Regions from separate parts of the Rhizobium sp. TRM95796 genome, predicted to be linked through region 2. Evidence: riboswitches for the same ligand, from Rfam matches in the RefSeq annotation. Region 2 holds a riboswitch; the other holds the start of a gene.
What was found. A riboswitch is a leader RNA that binds a small molecule or an ion and turns the genes downstream of it on or off. The one in region 2 is predicted to bind thiamine pyrophosphate.
Positions count from the first base shown of each region.

Region 1 (7,332 bases), on a different contig from region 2:
CCCTTCATGATTTCCTCATGCACCGGCATGGTGAACAGCACGTCGGCGGGCGGCAGCGGAATATGCAGGAAGAAGCCGATGCGATTCTTGACGCCCAGCGCGCGCAATTCGATCGCGAGCGGGATCAGGTGATAGTCATGCACCCAGATGACGTCGTCGGGCTCGAGCATCGGCGCGAGCTTGGCGGCGAAGAAACGGTTGACGCGGAAATAGCCGCTCATTTCCTTGCGGGCATATTCGGCGAGATCAAGCCGATAATGGCAGATCGGCCAGAGCACGCGATTGGCGAAGCCGTGGTAATATTCCTCGACATCGCGATCCGTCAGATCGGTCAAGGCATAAGTGATGTTGCCCTGCTTCTGGATCGTCAGCTCCGCCGGCTCGTCTTCGCCGGACGACTTCCCGGACCAGCCCATCCAGATGCCGCCGCGCTCCTTGAGCGCGGCCTGCAGCGCGACAGCGAGACCGCCGGCGGGAGCCGTCCCGGTTTTGTCGGGAACGGGAACGCGGTTTGAGACGACCACAAGTCTGCTCATGGCGAAAATCCTTTCATGCGGAAATGTATCAGGAGCGGGCGGCCAGAGCCGACAGAGCCGCTCTGAGGGATCGGGGTGACGGAAGCCGCCATTGCGCCGTGGTTTCAGCGGGGGTTTCGACGATGCGGATCGAAGCGCCGCCATGCGCATTGACCGCTTTGAACATCGCCTCGTCGGTGACGTCGTCGCCGATCGCCACCGGAATGCGGCCCATAAACGGCGGCTCATGCAGAAAGGCCTGCACAGCCCGACCCTTGTCGGCGCTGTCGGGCCGGATCTCGACCACCATCTTGCCGCGCTGCAATTCATAACCGGGGCCGATCGCGGCGAGCGCCGCCTGCATGGTGACGTCGACTTCCATCGCATAACAGGGAGCCTGGCGATAATGAATGGCCACGGCGGCGGTCTTGTCTTCGAACAGCACACCCGGCCAGGCCTTGGCGGCGCGAGCCAGTTCGCGCTTGGCGTCGTCGAAGGCGGGCGTGGGCGCGCTTCGCGTGATGCGGCCGTCGGCGCAGCGACGCTCAACGCCATGCAGACCCGCAATCGGAAAGCGGCGCGGCTCGAACAGGCGATCGGCATAGGGCAAGGCCCGCCCGGTAACCAGCGCCATGGCGCCGCCTAGCCTTTGCGACAGGCGATCGAGGATCCCCGGCAAGTCCGGAGGAATTCGGATCGCGTCGGGAGTGGCGGCCAGATCGATCAGTGTGCCGTCGATATCCAGAAAGAGCGCATATCCCAGCGGATTGGAATCGATGTCCGAAAACACATCTTCAACCGCACGGCCAACGTCGAACATACCAGCAAACCCTATAATTTCCGCTTCGGTCGTCCCGCTCTGTTCAGAGCCCAATGCTCCCCAGTGTCGCAACGCCGATGACGACGCTAAGTTCCTCCATGCGTCGCGAAAAGTTTTTCGGATGACAGGCCAGTTTAAAGCTGGCATATCTCGGTGTGTTGAGAGACAGGGGCGTTCGTCGCAAGACGGGCTGAGAAGCACCCTTCGAACCTGAACCAGATAATGCTGGCGGAGGGAGTCGCTCGGATGATCCGCCCGCGCGACAAGCGCACTCCCATCGGATCGTTCCTGCCGCTTGCCCCGCTGGAAAGGGGCAAGATGACTGATTTGACCACTCCCGGCGCCTATCTCGAAGCGATGCGCGCTGAAGCGCCGCTCGTTCACTGCATCACCAATTACGTGGCGATGAACATCGCCGCCAACAGCCTGCTTGCGGCGGGCGCATCGCCCGCCATGGTGCATGCGGCGGAGGAGGCCGGCGAATTCGCGAGCTTCGCCGCAGCGCTCACCATCAATATCGGCACGCTGTCGCCCGACTGGGTCGAGGGCATGACGGCTGCTGCGCGCGGCGCGCGCGAAGCGGGCGTTCCCTGGGTATTCGATCCCGTCGCGCATTTCGCCACCGCCTATCGGCGACAGGCGACAGAGGCGCTGATGGCGCTTCGGCCCGATATCGTCAGGGGCAATGCATCGGAGATCCTGGCGCTGGCCGGTGGTCAAAGCACTGCCAAAGGCGTCGACGCCCGCGACCCCGTGCATGCGGCGGAAGAGGCAGCCCGGCGGCTGGCGGGCGAGCGGGACACGATCGTCGCCGTCACCGGCGAGACGGATTTCGTCACCGACGGGGTGCGCGCGTTGAGGATCTCCGGCGGTTCACCCCTGATGCCGAAAGTGACGGCGCTCGGCTGCTCGCTGACCTGCATGATCGGCGCCTATGCCGGCGTGAAGGGCGCCGATCTGTTCGATGCGACAGCGGCGGCGCTCGCCTACTTCGCCGTGGCGGGAGCCCGCGCCGAAGCCGCCGCAGAGGGACCAGGCAGTTTCTCGGTCCATTTCCTCGATCAGCTCGCGCTCGTGGATGGCGCAGCGCTCGATGCGGCCAACCGGATGGAGGTCGCATGAACCGCTTCGATCTCTCGCTCTATCTCGTGCTGGATCCCGTGCTCTCCGAGCCCCTCGGCGTGATTGAAACGGCGCGCCGCGCCGTGCGCGGCGGCGCGACCATGGTTCAACTGCGCGACAAGACGGCGACGACCGAACAGCGGATCGAAACCGGGCTTCTCCTCAAATCCGTGCTGGCCGGCAGCGGAGCCCGGCTGATCGTCAACGACGACGTCGAGGCGGCCATGGCGATCGCCGCCGACGGCGTTCATATCGGTCAGGGCGATCTCGATCTGCGGGCGGCGCGCGACCGCATCGGCGACGACATGCTTCTCGGCCTGTCGATCGGCAGTGTGGCGGAAGCCGAAGCGCTCGATCCCACGCTGGTGGATTATGTCGGCGTCGGTCCGGTGTTTCCGACAGCGACAAAACCGGACCATCCGCCGGCGATCGGTCTCGACGGGCTTCAGGCGGTCATTCGCGCCACGCATCTTCCCGCCGTGGCGATCGGCGGCGTGAAGATTGGCCATATCAGCGCGATCCTGGCCAGAGGCGCCAAAGGCGTCGCCGTCGTGTCGGCGATTTGCGGGCAGCCCGATCCGGAAGTCGCGGCGCGCACGCTCCGCGCGGAAATCAGCAGGAGCCTGGTATGATCGCCAATGTCTTGTCGATCGCCGGCTCCGACCCCTCGGGCGGCGCCGGCATCCAGGCCGACCTCAAGGCCTTTTCCGCCCGCGGCGTGTTCGGCATGGCGGCGCTGACCGCCTTGACGGCGCAGAACACGCAAGGCGTCTCGACTGTACACGCTTTGCCCGCCGATTTCGTGGGCGAGCAGATCCGCATGGTGTTCTCAGACGTGCGCGTCGATGCGGTCAAGATCGGCATGATCGCCAATGCGGAGATCGCCGCAGCCGTGGCGGAAGCGCTTCGCCTTTACTGCCGCGCGCCCGTGGCGCTCGATCCGGTGATGATCGCCAAGGGCGGCGCGCCGCTCCTCGACCCCGAGGCGATGGAGACGGTGCGGCGGGCGCTTCTGCCGCTCGCCACGGTCGTCACGCCCAATCTGCCGGAAGCAGCGGCGCTGCTCGGCAGGCCGGAAGCGCGGTCGCGCGAAGAAATGGCGGCGCAGGCCCGCGCTCTTCTGGCGCTCGGGCCGCAGGCGGCGCTCGTCAAGGGCGGGCACCTTGATGACGACGAGAGCCCGGATGTGCTGGCGACATACGGAGGGCTGCAGTGGTTCGAAAGCCGGCGCGCGCCGACGAAAAACACCCATGGCACCGGCTGCTCGCTGTCGAGCGCCATCGCCGCTGAACTCGCCAAGGGACAGGCTATTTCCGAAGCCATATGCGCCGCCAAGGACTGGCTCCGCGGCGCGATTGAAGCCTCCGGCCAGCTAAGCGTCGGCGCGGGCCATGGGCCCATCCATCATTTTCATCATCTCTGGACCGAACAGGACATTCCCCGATGAGCAAGCCGATTGCAGAACAGACCGTCATCGTCACGGGAGGGGGTCGCGGCCTCGGCGCGGCGATCGCCCGCGCTTTTGCGCGCGAAGGCGCCAATGTCGTCATCAACTACCGCAACAGCCGGGAGAAAGCGGAGGCGCTGGCCGAGACGCTGGGCCCAAAGGCGCGGGCGATCCGCGCCGATGTGCGGAATGCAAACGACGTCGAAGCGTTGATCGAAGCCGCGAAGGACGCCTTCGGCGGCGTCGATACGGTGGCGCACAACGCGCTGGCCGATTTCAGCTTCAACGGAGAGGCGAGAGACAAGCTCGACCACCTATCCTGGGAGGCGGTCAATGCGCATCTGGAGACCGGCCTCAAGGGCGCGCTCAACCTGATCCGGGCCGCCAGACCCGGCTTGGCGTCGCAAGGCTCCGGGCGGCTGGTGTTCATCGGCACCAATCTGTTTCAGAACCCGGTCGTGCCCTATCACGACTACACCGCCGCCAAGGCCGCGCTCCTGTCGCTCACGCGCACGGCGGCCAAGGAGCTGGGGCCTGACGGCATCACCGTCAACATGGTCTCGGGCGGCTTGCTGCGGATGACGGATGCGAGCGCGGCGACGCCCGAAGCCGTGTTCGATCTCATCGCCGCCAATACGCCGCTGCAGCGGGTGACGACGCCGGAGGAAGCCGCCGACGCAGTGCTGTTCTTCGCCAGCCCCTGGGCGCGCGCGGTGACGGGCCAGAACCTGATCGTCGATGGCGGGCTGGTGTTCGGCTGAGTTCAGTCGCCTTGGGAGCCGGGGAGATCGCCGATCTCTCCGATCCACGGCGCGGCCGAACGGGTCCATTTCTGGCGGCCGGGTTCGAGTTCAGCGCGCTGGTCGATGCTGCCCCAGCGGATACCCCAGGTCTCGAAGGCCGCGCCCTGGCCTGTGGTGAAGATGGGAGAGCCGCAATTGGCGCAGAAATATTGAAGGCGAATGGCGCCGCTGCCGCCGCGTTTCTCATAGACCTTGGGCGGCTCGCCGGTCTGGCGGATCCGGTCTCGCCCGGTCAGCGCGGTGACGCGGAACGGCGAGCCGGTCAGCGACTGGCAATCGGTGCAATGGCAAATGGAGACGCGCTCCGGGTCGATCTCCGCCTCATACGACACCCGGCCGCAATGGCACCGTCCTGTGATCTGCATGGTCCACTCCTTGCTGTGACTGGACAATGCGGCAGGGCGGAAAAATGTTCAATGCTCAGCTTTCGAGGCCGATGACCTTTTCAAAGGCTTCCCAGCTCTCATCCATCGCATAGGCGCGATTGATGAAGGGAATGCTGAAATGGCCGTAGATCAGCGACAGCTGCCATTCCGCCGTCTCTTCGTCCACGCCGGCAACCTGCTGGAGATAAAGAACCGAGGCGAGCCCTGTGCGATCGACGCCCGACATGCAGTGCACCAGGATCGGCTTGGGCGCATCGCGCATGATGCGGGTGAGATCGGCCATCTGCACGGCGTTCAGTTCTCGGGCGGCCGACATGGCGAAATCGACATGATGAAGACCCAGAGCCTTGGACTCGTTGATCTCGTCGACATACCAGCTCGAACCCTTCTTGCTGGCGCCCCGCAGGTTGATCACCGTCTTGATGCCGTAAGTCCTGGCGTAATAGGCGATATCGGCGGCGGAAGGCTGCGCCGAGCGGTAGAACTCGCCGGGGATGACCTCATGAAAGTTCCCGCGCAGGAATTGCTGGCCGAGGAATAAGCCGCCGGCGAGGACCAAAAGGCCGACGCCCAGCGCCGTTCGCTTGAAGAGCCGCTTCCACTGCATGCCGCCGTCCGATCTCATTAGAACAATTCCAATATAAGCCAACGCCTATATCAGCGACGTCTTCGCCAAGGAAGCGGCATTTCTGCGGCAAAAGCGCATACGGCCAATCGTTTTTGCTTCAGGCGCCATGACGCTCTGCGATCGCCTGCACCTGAGGAATGGCGCGCAGCCGGCGGGAATGCGCTTCGACGCGTGGCGTCTCGGCTTTTATCTGCTGCGGATCACGCCAGCTTGCGACCATCCAGAGATAGAGATCGGCCATGGAAGGACTGTCCCCCACTAGAAAATCGCCCTTCATCTCCGCCTCGATGATCGCGTATTGCGCGCCGAGATAGTCTTCCGCCGCGACGCGGACGGCGTCCGCGCCGTCCGGATCCACGGTGTAGCGATCGGCATAGGCCTTGCGCAACTCGCCCTCATAGATGTTGACCGCCATGAAGATCAGCCAGCGGTCATGTCGCGCCCGCGCGCTCGATCCGGGGCGCGGGGCGAGACCGGCCTCCGGAAAGGCGTCGGCCAAATGCAGCAGCATGGCGGCGCTTTCGGTCATCACGCCGCCATCCGGCAGCACGAGCGCGGGCACCTGCCGGCGCGGATTGATGGCTGCGAAATCCTCGGTCAGATGTTCGCCGGCGGATGTGTCAACCCAAACGATGTCATGCGGCGCGCCGATAATGGCCAGCGCCGCCTCGACGGCGGCGCTGCCGGATCCGATCCGTCCATAAAGCCTGTACATGGACTGAAGTCCCCCGTTTGTTGATCCGGGGTCAATCTAGGACATCTCGACCGAAAAGCGACGCCGAGAAACAGGAAGTTCACGCTTTTCGTCGCCGACGCGGGCCATCAATGATCCGACTTGATGAAGGTGCCGTTCTGCAATTCGCGCATCGCCTGCATGATCTCTTCGCGGCTGTTCATCACGATCGGCCCATGCCATGCAACCGGTTCCTCGATCGGCTTGCCGGAAACGAGCAGGAAGCGGATGCCTTCGTCGCCGGCCTGCACCGTGACCTCGTCGCCGCTGTCGAAGACGACGAGCGTGCGGTTGCCGGACATGTCGCGAATGGTCACTTCCTCGCCGGCGATCTCCTTCTCGATCTTCACGCCCATCGGGTGCGAAGCGTCGCGGAACGTGCCGGAACCGGCGAAAATATAGGCGAAGGCCTTGCGATAGGTGTCGACCGCGAACGTCTTCCGGCGGCCGGGCGGCACGGAAATGTCGAGATAGACGGGCTCGGCGGCAATGCCGTCGACCGGGCCTTTCTTGCCCCAGAACTCGCCGGTGATGACGCGCACGGCGGTGCCGTCGTCATCGATGACCACGGGGATATCGGCGGCCTTGACGTCCTGATAGCGCGGCGCCGTCATTTTCAGTGACGACGGCAGGTTGGCCCAGAGCTGGAAACCATGCATGCGCCCGGCGAAATCGCCCTGCGGCATTTCCTGATGCATGATGCCGCGGCCCGCCGTCATCCATTGCACATCACCCGCGCCGAGCAATCCGCGATTGCCGAGGCTGTCGCCATGCTCGACGGTGCCGGCGAGCACATAGGTGATGGTCTCGATGCCGCGATGCGGATGCCAGGGAAAGCCGCGCTGGTAATGGGCGGGATTGTCGTTGCGGAAATCGTC
Region 1 is NZ_JAOXHE010000012.1:142,910-150,241, forward strand. Features, by position in the region: gene otsA (alpha,alpha-trehalose-phosphate synthase (UDP-forming)) at 1-536, opposite strand, end outside; gene otsB (trehalose-phosphatase) at 565-1,335, opposite strand; TPP riboswitch at 1,493-1,589, shown strand; gene thiM (hydroxyethylthiazole kinase) at 1,654-2,457, shown strand; gene thiE (thiamine phosphate synthase) at 2,454-3,089, shown strand; gene thiD (bifunctional hydroxymethylpyrimidine kinase/phosphomethylpyrimidine kinase) at 3,086-3,904, shown strand; gene OCK01_RS22745 (3-oxoacyl-ACP reductase) at 3,901-4,665, shown strand; gene OCK01_RS22750 (GFA family protein) at 4,668-5,072, opposite strand; gene OCK01_RS22755 (dual specificity protein phosphatase family protein) at 5,128-5,718, opposite strand; gene OCK01_RS22760 (glutathione S-transferase family protein) at 5,819-6,436, opposite strand; gene OCK01_RS22765 (pirin family protein) at 6,544-7,332, opposite strand, start outside.
Region 1: it holds a riboswitch for thiamine pyrophosphate, as region 2 does, so the genes downstream of both, thiM (hydroxyethylthiazole kinase) here and thiB (thiamine ABC transporter substrate binding subunit) in region 2, are expected to answer to the same signal.

Region 2 (7,332 bases):
TCCTGACCAAGAACTCGATCCCCTACGACATCGTGGCCGCTCCCGCCGGGACCGCCGCGACCGTCAAGATCAAGAACGAGACGGTGCAGAGCTATGACGCCGCCAAGGCCGGCGATCAGGCCAAGGGGCTCGACGCAAGCTTCCAGAAGGCGGCCTTCTTCGCCCTCAAGGACGCTGGTTATCCGTTGGCCCGCGGCTCCGCTTTCGTGCCGGAAACGAAGATCGCCGGTTTCGTGGCGGCCAATCCGGAACTGAACCTGGATGAGGCGGCAATTCGCGCGCTGACGCCGGAAACGATGTCGGCGGCCAAGATCATCCGCGAGAAATATGCGACGGCCAAAGATCTCGAAGGGGTGACCGAAATGGCGGTCTACAAGGTGCCGGCCGGCGGCGAATTCAAGATCGTCGCCAATCCGGACGAAGTGAACTGGGTGCAGTGCATCGCCATCCTGACCGTTCTCGTGATCTATGTGACCATGGTCTATGGCCCGATCGCCGCCATGCTGGTGGAAATGTTCCCCACCCGCATCCGCTACACCGGCATGTCGCTGCCCTATCACATCGGCAACGGCTGGTTCGGCGGCCTGCTCCCGGCCATCGTTTTCGCGATGTCGGCGGCCAAGGGCGATATCTATTATGGCCTGTGGTACCCGATCGTGATCGCGGTGATGAGTCTGATCATCGGCATGATCTTCCTCAAGGAAACCAGGCACAACGACGTGCACGCTCTTTGAAGCGTCTCAAAAGGTCAAACGACAGGGGCCCGGCGGAACTTGCCGGGCCCCATTCTTTTTGCATTGCGCGGCGTTGAAGACCGGCTTCAACACCGTCGCCGGTCGGGCCACCAGCCGCGTGCATGGAAAATGCAAGCAATGGCGAAAGCGAACCAGGCGCCGAGCAGGAAGCCCGCCGTCGCATCCGAGGGATAATGCGCGCCGACGAATACCCGCGTCGAAGCGAGCGCGACGCCCAGGGCGGTCCAGATCAGCCAGTAGCGGGGATAGAGAATGGCGAGGGCGGTGAAGAAAGCGCCGGCCGTGGTTCCGTGGCCGGAGGGAAAACCCTGATAGAAGAATTGCATCTCGAACGGCCGAAACGCGAAAGCGCCGGCTTCCGAGAACAGCGCGGGTCTGGCGCGGCCGATGGCGTTCTTGAGGAGCATGGCGCCAAGGCCGGAAACGGCGACGCTGGCGAAGACGAAAGCTGCCGCCCCGATGAGGCGGCGGGTGAAATCCCTGACCGCGCCGCCATCCATGTCGCGATAGCTGACATAAATAGTGACGATCAAGGCGGCGCTGGACCATAAGATCCAGCCGGATTTGGCGTAATCGGTCATCAGCCGGCTGGGATGGCTCAGCCAGACCGGCCAGCGGCCCATCTGGCCGCCAGCCCAGGCGTCGAACTGCAATCCCATGATGACGGAAACCGCGACGATGAGCGGTAGGGCGAAATAGGGCCTCAACAGCCCCGTCGCCCTGAGTTCTGCCAGCGAAAAGCCTATCCGGGGCGTCGTCGTCATGGTCATGCAGCAGTAACCTCCCTCGGGGCGTTACGCCGCGAGGGTGAGGTACTCCTCGAGGATCGCGTCGCCCATTTCCACGGTGCCGACCTTCTTGCAGCCTTCGGCCATGATGTCGCCGGTGCGGATGCCCTTCTCCAGCACATTGGCGATGGCCTTTTCCAGCGCATCGGCTTCCTTGATCATAGCGAAGGAATATCTCAGGCACATGGCGAAGGAGGCGATCATGGCGATCGGATTGGCGATGCCCTGGCCGGCGATATCCGGCGCCGAGCCGTGCACGGGCTCATACATCGCCTTGCGCTTGCCGGTCTTCGGATCGGGCGCGCCGAGCGAGGCGGACGGCAGCATGCCGAGCGAACCCGTGAGCATCGAGGCGATGTCGGAGAGCATGTCGCCGAACAGATTGTCGGTGACGATGACGTCGAACTGCTTCGGCCAGCGGACGAGCTGCATGCCGCCGGCGTCGGCCAGCATATGCTCGAGCTTAACGTCGGGATACTTCGCCTTGTGGGTCGCCGTCACGACCTCGTTCCAGAGCACGCCCGACTTCATGACGTTGCGCTTCTCCATCGAGCAGACCTTGTTGCCGCGTGTGCGCGCAAGCTCGAAGGCGACCGAGGAAATGCGTTCGATTTCGAACGTGTCATAGACCTGGGTGTCGATGCCGCGCTTCTGGCCGTTGCCGAGATCGATGATTTCCTTGGGGCTGCCGAAATAGACGCCGCCGGTCAGCTCGCGGACGATCAGGATATCGAGACCTTCGACGATCTCGGGCTTCAGCGAGGAGGCGTTGGCGAGCGCCGGATAGCAGATCGCCGGACGAAGATTGGCGAACAGCGCCAGATCCTTGCGCAGGCGCAGAAGGCCGGCTTCCGGGCGGACGTCATAAGGAACAGAATCCCACTTCGGGCCGCCGACCGCGCCAAAGAGAACGGCGTCAGCGGCCTGCGCCTTTTCCATGTCTTGTTCGGAGATCGCCGCGCCATGGGCGTCATAGGCCGATCCGCCGACCAGGCCTTCGTCGGTGACGAAACCGGCGTCGAACTTCTCGTTCATCGCGGTGATGAACTTGCGGACTTCGGCCATGGTTTCCTGGCCGATGCCATCGCCGGGGAGAAGGAAAAGCTTGCGTTCGGACATGTGCCGCCACTTTCGGTTCGGAGGTTGAAGACTGCGGCCTCCATATCCCTGCATTTGCGGCATTTCAAGCCGTCGGGACGCTCTTGCGGTTCGGCTGTCGCCGTCATATCGTTGTACGATACAACTATTGGGAGGGAGCATGCGGCAAGAGATCGACGCTATCCGCCAATCGTCGAGACGGCTGGTGCGGGAGCTCGGCTTTCTTCGACGAGGGCTCGCCGGCACGACCCTGTCGCCGTCGGCGGTTCACACGCTGGTCGAACTGATGCAGACGGACCTGACCGCCAAGAATCTCGCATCGCTGTTGCTGCTGGAAAAGTCCAGCGTCAGCCGCCTTCTTGCAAAGCTTTCGGAAGACGGATTGTTGGCGGAGGAGAGCGACGACGGGGACAAACGGAGAAAAAGGCTCTTCCTGACCGACAAAGGCGTGGCGCTCGCCGCCGCCATCGATCGCTATGCCGACAATCAGGTGTCCCGAGCGTTGACCACGTGCGATCCCGGCCGGCGCAGACTGATCCGCGAGGGGCTGAACGCCTATGCCGATGCGCTTGCGGAGGTCAGGACCGGCGCTTCGTCTGCGCCTCCCGAGGTCGAAATCGTCTCCGGCTACAGACCGGGCTGCATCGGCGCCATAGCCGGGCTTCACGCTCGCTATTATAGCCGGCGGTGGAAGTTCGGAGCCGCCTTCGAAGCGAAGGTCGCATCCGGATTGGCGGAGTTCATCGGCCGCGCCTCCAGGACCTGCAACGAAATCTGGCTGGCTGTGCAGGGCGACGACATCGTCGGTTCGGCGGCCATCGACGGCGAGGATCTCGGCGATGGAAAAGCGCATCTGCGCTGGGTCATCGTCGAGGAGCGGATGCAGGGGCGAGGACTGGGGCGTCGTTTCATGCAGCGGGCGCTCGAATTCTCCGACAGAAACGATTTCAAGGAAATCCACCTCTGGACATTCGCCGGCCTCGACCCCGCCCGCGCCCTCTACGAACGATCGGGCTTCAAGTTGCAGGAGGAATGGCTGGGACATCAGTGGGGCGCGGAGGTCAGGGAGCAACGTTTCATGCGCACCCGTACGCTCCCTCGCTGACGCGGCGAACTTGCCAGAGTGAAAAACTCCCTTTACAGAGAGAACCGCTCTAACGGGGTGCTGCGATCGGCAACGATCGTCGGCTGAGAGGTCCCAAGACCAACCCGAAGAACCTGATCCGGTTAGCACCGGCGGAGGGATTAGACGGCACGATATCTCAGCGCCCTATTCCCGTTTGTTGAAACATGAAGGAGGCGCTGATGCGCAACGCGACCCTGTATTCTCTGGCGGCCCTCGCCGCTTTCTCCCTCGCCCATCCCGCTTTTTCGGCCGAGAAGACGCTGACGATCTACACTTATGAAAGCTTCACCTCGGAATGGGGTCCCGGCCCCAAGGTGAAGGCGGCGTTCGAAAAGACCTGCGCCTGCAAGGTGGATTATGTCAGCCTCGGCGACGGGGTGGCGCTGCTGACGCGGCTGAAGACCGAGGGAGACAAGACCAAGGCCGACATCGTGCTCGGCCTCGACAACAATCTGGTGCAGGAAGCGCGCGACACCGGCATGTTCGCCGATCACGGCGTCGACACCACCCGCGTCGCGATTCCCGGCGGTTTCAGCGATCCCGTCTTCGTGCCCTATGACTACGGCCACTTTGCCGTGATCTACGACACCGAGACGATGAAGAGCCCACCGAAGAGCCTGAACGAGCTGGTCGAGGGCAATCCGGACGAGAAGATCGTCATCGAAGATCCCCGCACCTCCACGCCCGGTCTCGGCCTGCTGGTCTGGATGAAGGCGGTCTATGGCGACAAGGCGGGCGAGGCCTGGACGAAGCTCAAGCCGCGCGTGCTCACCGTGACGCCGGGCTGGTCGGAAGCCTATGGGCTGTTCACCAAGGGCGAAGCGCCGATGGTGCTGTCCTACACCACCTCGCCGGCCTATCACATGATCGCCGAGAGCCAGAACCGCTACCAGGCCGCCGCCTTCTCCGAGGGACATCCGATCCAGGTCGAAGTCGCGGGCATGGTGAAGACGACGAAAGACGCGGAGCTCGCGCGCTCCTTCCTCAGCTTCATGATCTCGCCCGAGTTTCAGGACGTCATTCCCGAGAACAACTGGATGATGCCGGCCGCCAAGACATCGGCGCCGCTCAACCCGGTGTTCGGCAAGCTGGTCAGTCCGGAGAAGACGCTGGTGATCGCGCCGGAAGAGGTCGCGGCCCAGCGGAAAGCCTGGATCGACGAGTGGCTGGCCGCCATGAGCATGAAGTAAGCCGGCTCATGATCCGCGCGCGCGAGGACAGGGTCTGGATCTCGGCCGGCTTCTTCAGCCTGGCCGGCATCCTGCTGTTCGTCGCGCTCGCGGCGGCCGGCCTTCTGGCCGCCGCGCCGGAGGCCTCCTACCCGCCCCTGACCTATCTCTGGCATCTGACGGCGTTTACGCTCTGGCAGGCCTTTCTGTCGATGGCGCTTTCGGTGGCGTTCGCCGTTCCTGTGGCGCTGGCCTTGGCGCGTCGACCGTCTTTTCCGGGGCGCGGTTTCGTCGTTGCGCTAATGGTCCTGCCTTTGGGGCTGCCGGTGCTGCCGGCGGTGTTCGGGCTGGTCGAGATCTGGGGGCGGCAAGGGCTCGCCAATGACGCGCTGGTCTGGTTCGGGGCTCCGCGACTGTCGATCTATGGTCTCTCCGGCATTCTGATCGCCCATGTGTTCTTCAACCTGCCGCTCGCCGTGCGGTTTCTGCTGACGGGCCTCGACGCGACGCCGCGCGACGAATGGCGGCTCGCCGCCAGTCTCGGCTTTTCCCGGCTCTCCCTTTTCCGGTTTGTCGAGGGGCCGGCGCTCCTCAAAGCCTTGCCTGGCGCGGCGGGCCTGATCTTCATGCTGTGCATGACCAGTTTCACCATCATCCTGACGCTGGGAGGCGGTCCGGCGACATCGACGCTGGAAGTCGCGATCTATCAGGCTCTGAAATTCGATTTCGATCCGGCACGAGCGCTGGCGCTCACATTGCTGCAGATTGTTTTGACCGGCTTCGTTTTCCAGGTTCTTCGTCTCGCGCCTGACGTTGAACACGCCCGCTCGACGCTGTCGTCACGGCCTTTCCGACCGGATGCGCGAGGCGCCTGGGCACTGGGAGTCGACAGTGTGATCATCCTCGTCTTCACCCTGTTCGTGGCCGCGCCGCTCGTCGCGGCGGCGTCTGCCGGAGTAAGAGCGGATCTATTCCGTCTCGTCTCTGATCCTCTCTTTCACCGCGCGCTGTCGATAAGCCTCGTCATCGCCATATCTTCAGGGCTTCTCTCCACCCTGCTCGGCTATACGCTGCTCCAGGCGCGGCGGCGGTTTGCGCCGGGATCGCTGGCGCGGCGGAGCCTCGGCCTCACCGACTTCATCCTGCTGCTGCCGCCGCTGGCGCTGGGGGCAGGCTGGTTCGTGCTGACGCTCCGCCTGGGATGGGTCGGCGTCGGCGCGCCCTTCGCCGTCATCGTCATCAACGCGCTGATGGCGATGCCCTTCGTCGCCCGCGCTTTGGGGCCGTCGCTCGACAGCCATGTCCATCGCACCGAGCATCTGGCGCTCAGTCTGGGGGTGACCGGGTGGAACCGGCTGCGGCTGATCGATTGGCCGGCGCTGAAGACGCCGCTTCTTACCGCGCTCGCTTTCGCCATGGCGCTTTCGCTCGGCGATCTCGGCGCCATCGCCCTGTTCGGCGACGACAATTTCATCACCTTGCCGGCCCTGCTCTACGCCAAGCTCGGCAGCTACCGCGGCACGGACGCCGCCGGTCTGTCACTGATCCTAGGCCTTGTCTGTCTCGCGCTGATGGCGCCGGCGTTGAGGTCTTTTTCTGCGGAGGGGGCGCATCATGGTTGATTTCGGGAAAGACTCGCTCGATCTCAAGATCGACGATCTCGGCATCTCCTTCGGCGCGCGGAATTTCCGCTATCGACTTCACATCGAAGGACCTGGCGTCGTCGCGGTCACCGGGCCGTCGGGCGCGGGAAAATCGACGCTCTTTCATCTGCTGGCCGGATTCGAGACGCCCGAGCGCGGCCGGATCGTCCTCAATGGCGTCGACGTCACCCATCTGCCGCCGGGACGCCGTCCGCTGACCTATGTATTTCAGGAACACAATCTCTTCGCTCACCTCAGCCTGTTCGACAATGTCGCGCTCGGGATCAGCCCTGCCCTGCGGCTCGACGCGGCGGCGCGGGCGGAGGTGTCGGCGGCGTTCGAAGCCGTCGGTCTCGCCGGCTTCGAACGCCGCAAGCCCGCCGATCTCTCCGGCGGCGAGAAGCAGCGTGCGGCTTTCGCCCGCGCGCTGCTCAGGAAGCGGCCGCTGCTGCTGCTCGACGAACCGTTCGCCAGTCTCGACGAACGGCTGCGCCGGGAGATGGGCGACCTCGTCCGGTCCATGCAACGATCCGCGGCGATGATCGTTATGATGATCACACATGACCGGAGCGAGATCATGACTATCGCCGATCGGGTCGTGGGGATCGACCATGGCGCCATTGCTTTTGCGGGATCCGCCGCAGAGTGGACAAAGACCGGCGAAATCACGGATAAAGCGGCGTCCAGCCTCAAATTCGACTGATTTTGTTAAGAATTTGACGGCGTCGGCATATCAGATTGTGCTATGCAACA
Region 2 is NZ_JAOXHE010000008.1:102,043-109,374, forward strand. Features, by position in the region: gene OCK01_RS16945 (MFS transporter) at 1-734, shown strand, start outside; gene OCK01_RS16950 (phosphatase PAP2 family protein) at 821-1,525, opposite strand; gene leuB (3-isopropylmalate dehydrogenase) at 1,550-2,662, opposite strand; gene OCK01_RS16960 (bifunctional helix-turn-helix transcriptional regulator/GNAT family N-acetyltransferase) at 2,802-3,746, shown strand; TPP riboswitch at 3,790-3,903, shown strand; gene thiB (thiamine ABC transporter substrate binding subunit) at 3,947-4,957, shown strand; gene OCK01_RS16970 (thiamine/thiamine pyrophosphate ABC transporter permease ThiP) at 4,966-6,558, shown strand; gene OCK01_RS16975 (ATP-binding cassette domain-containing protein) at 6,551-7,282, shown strand.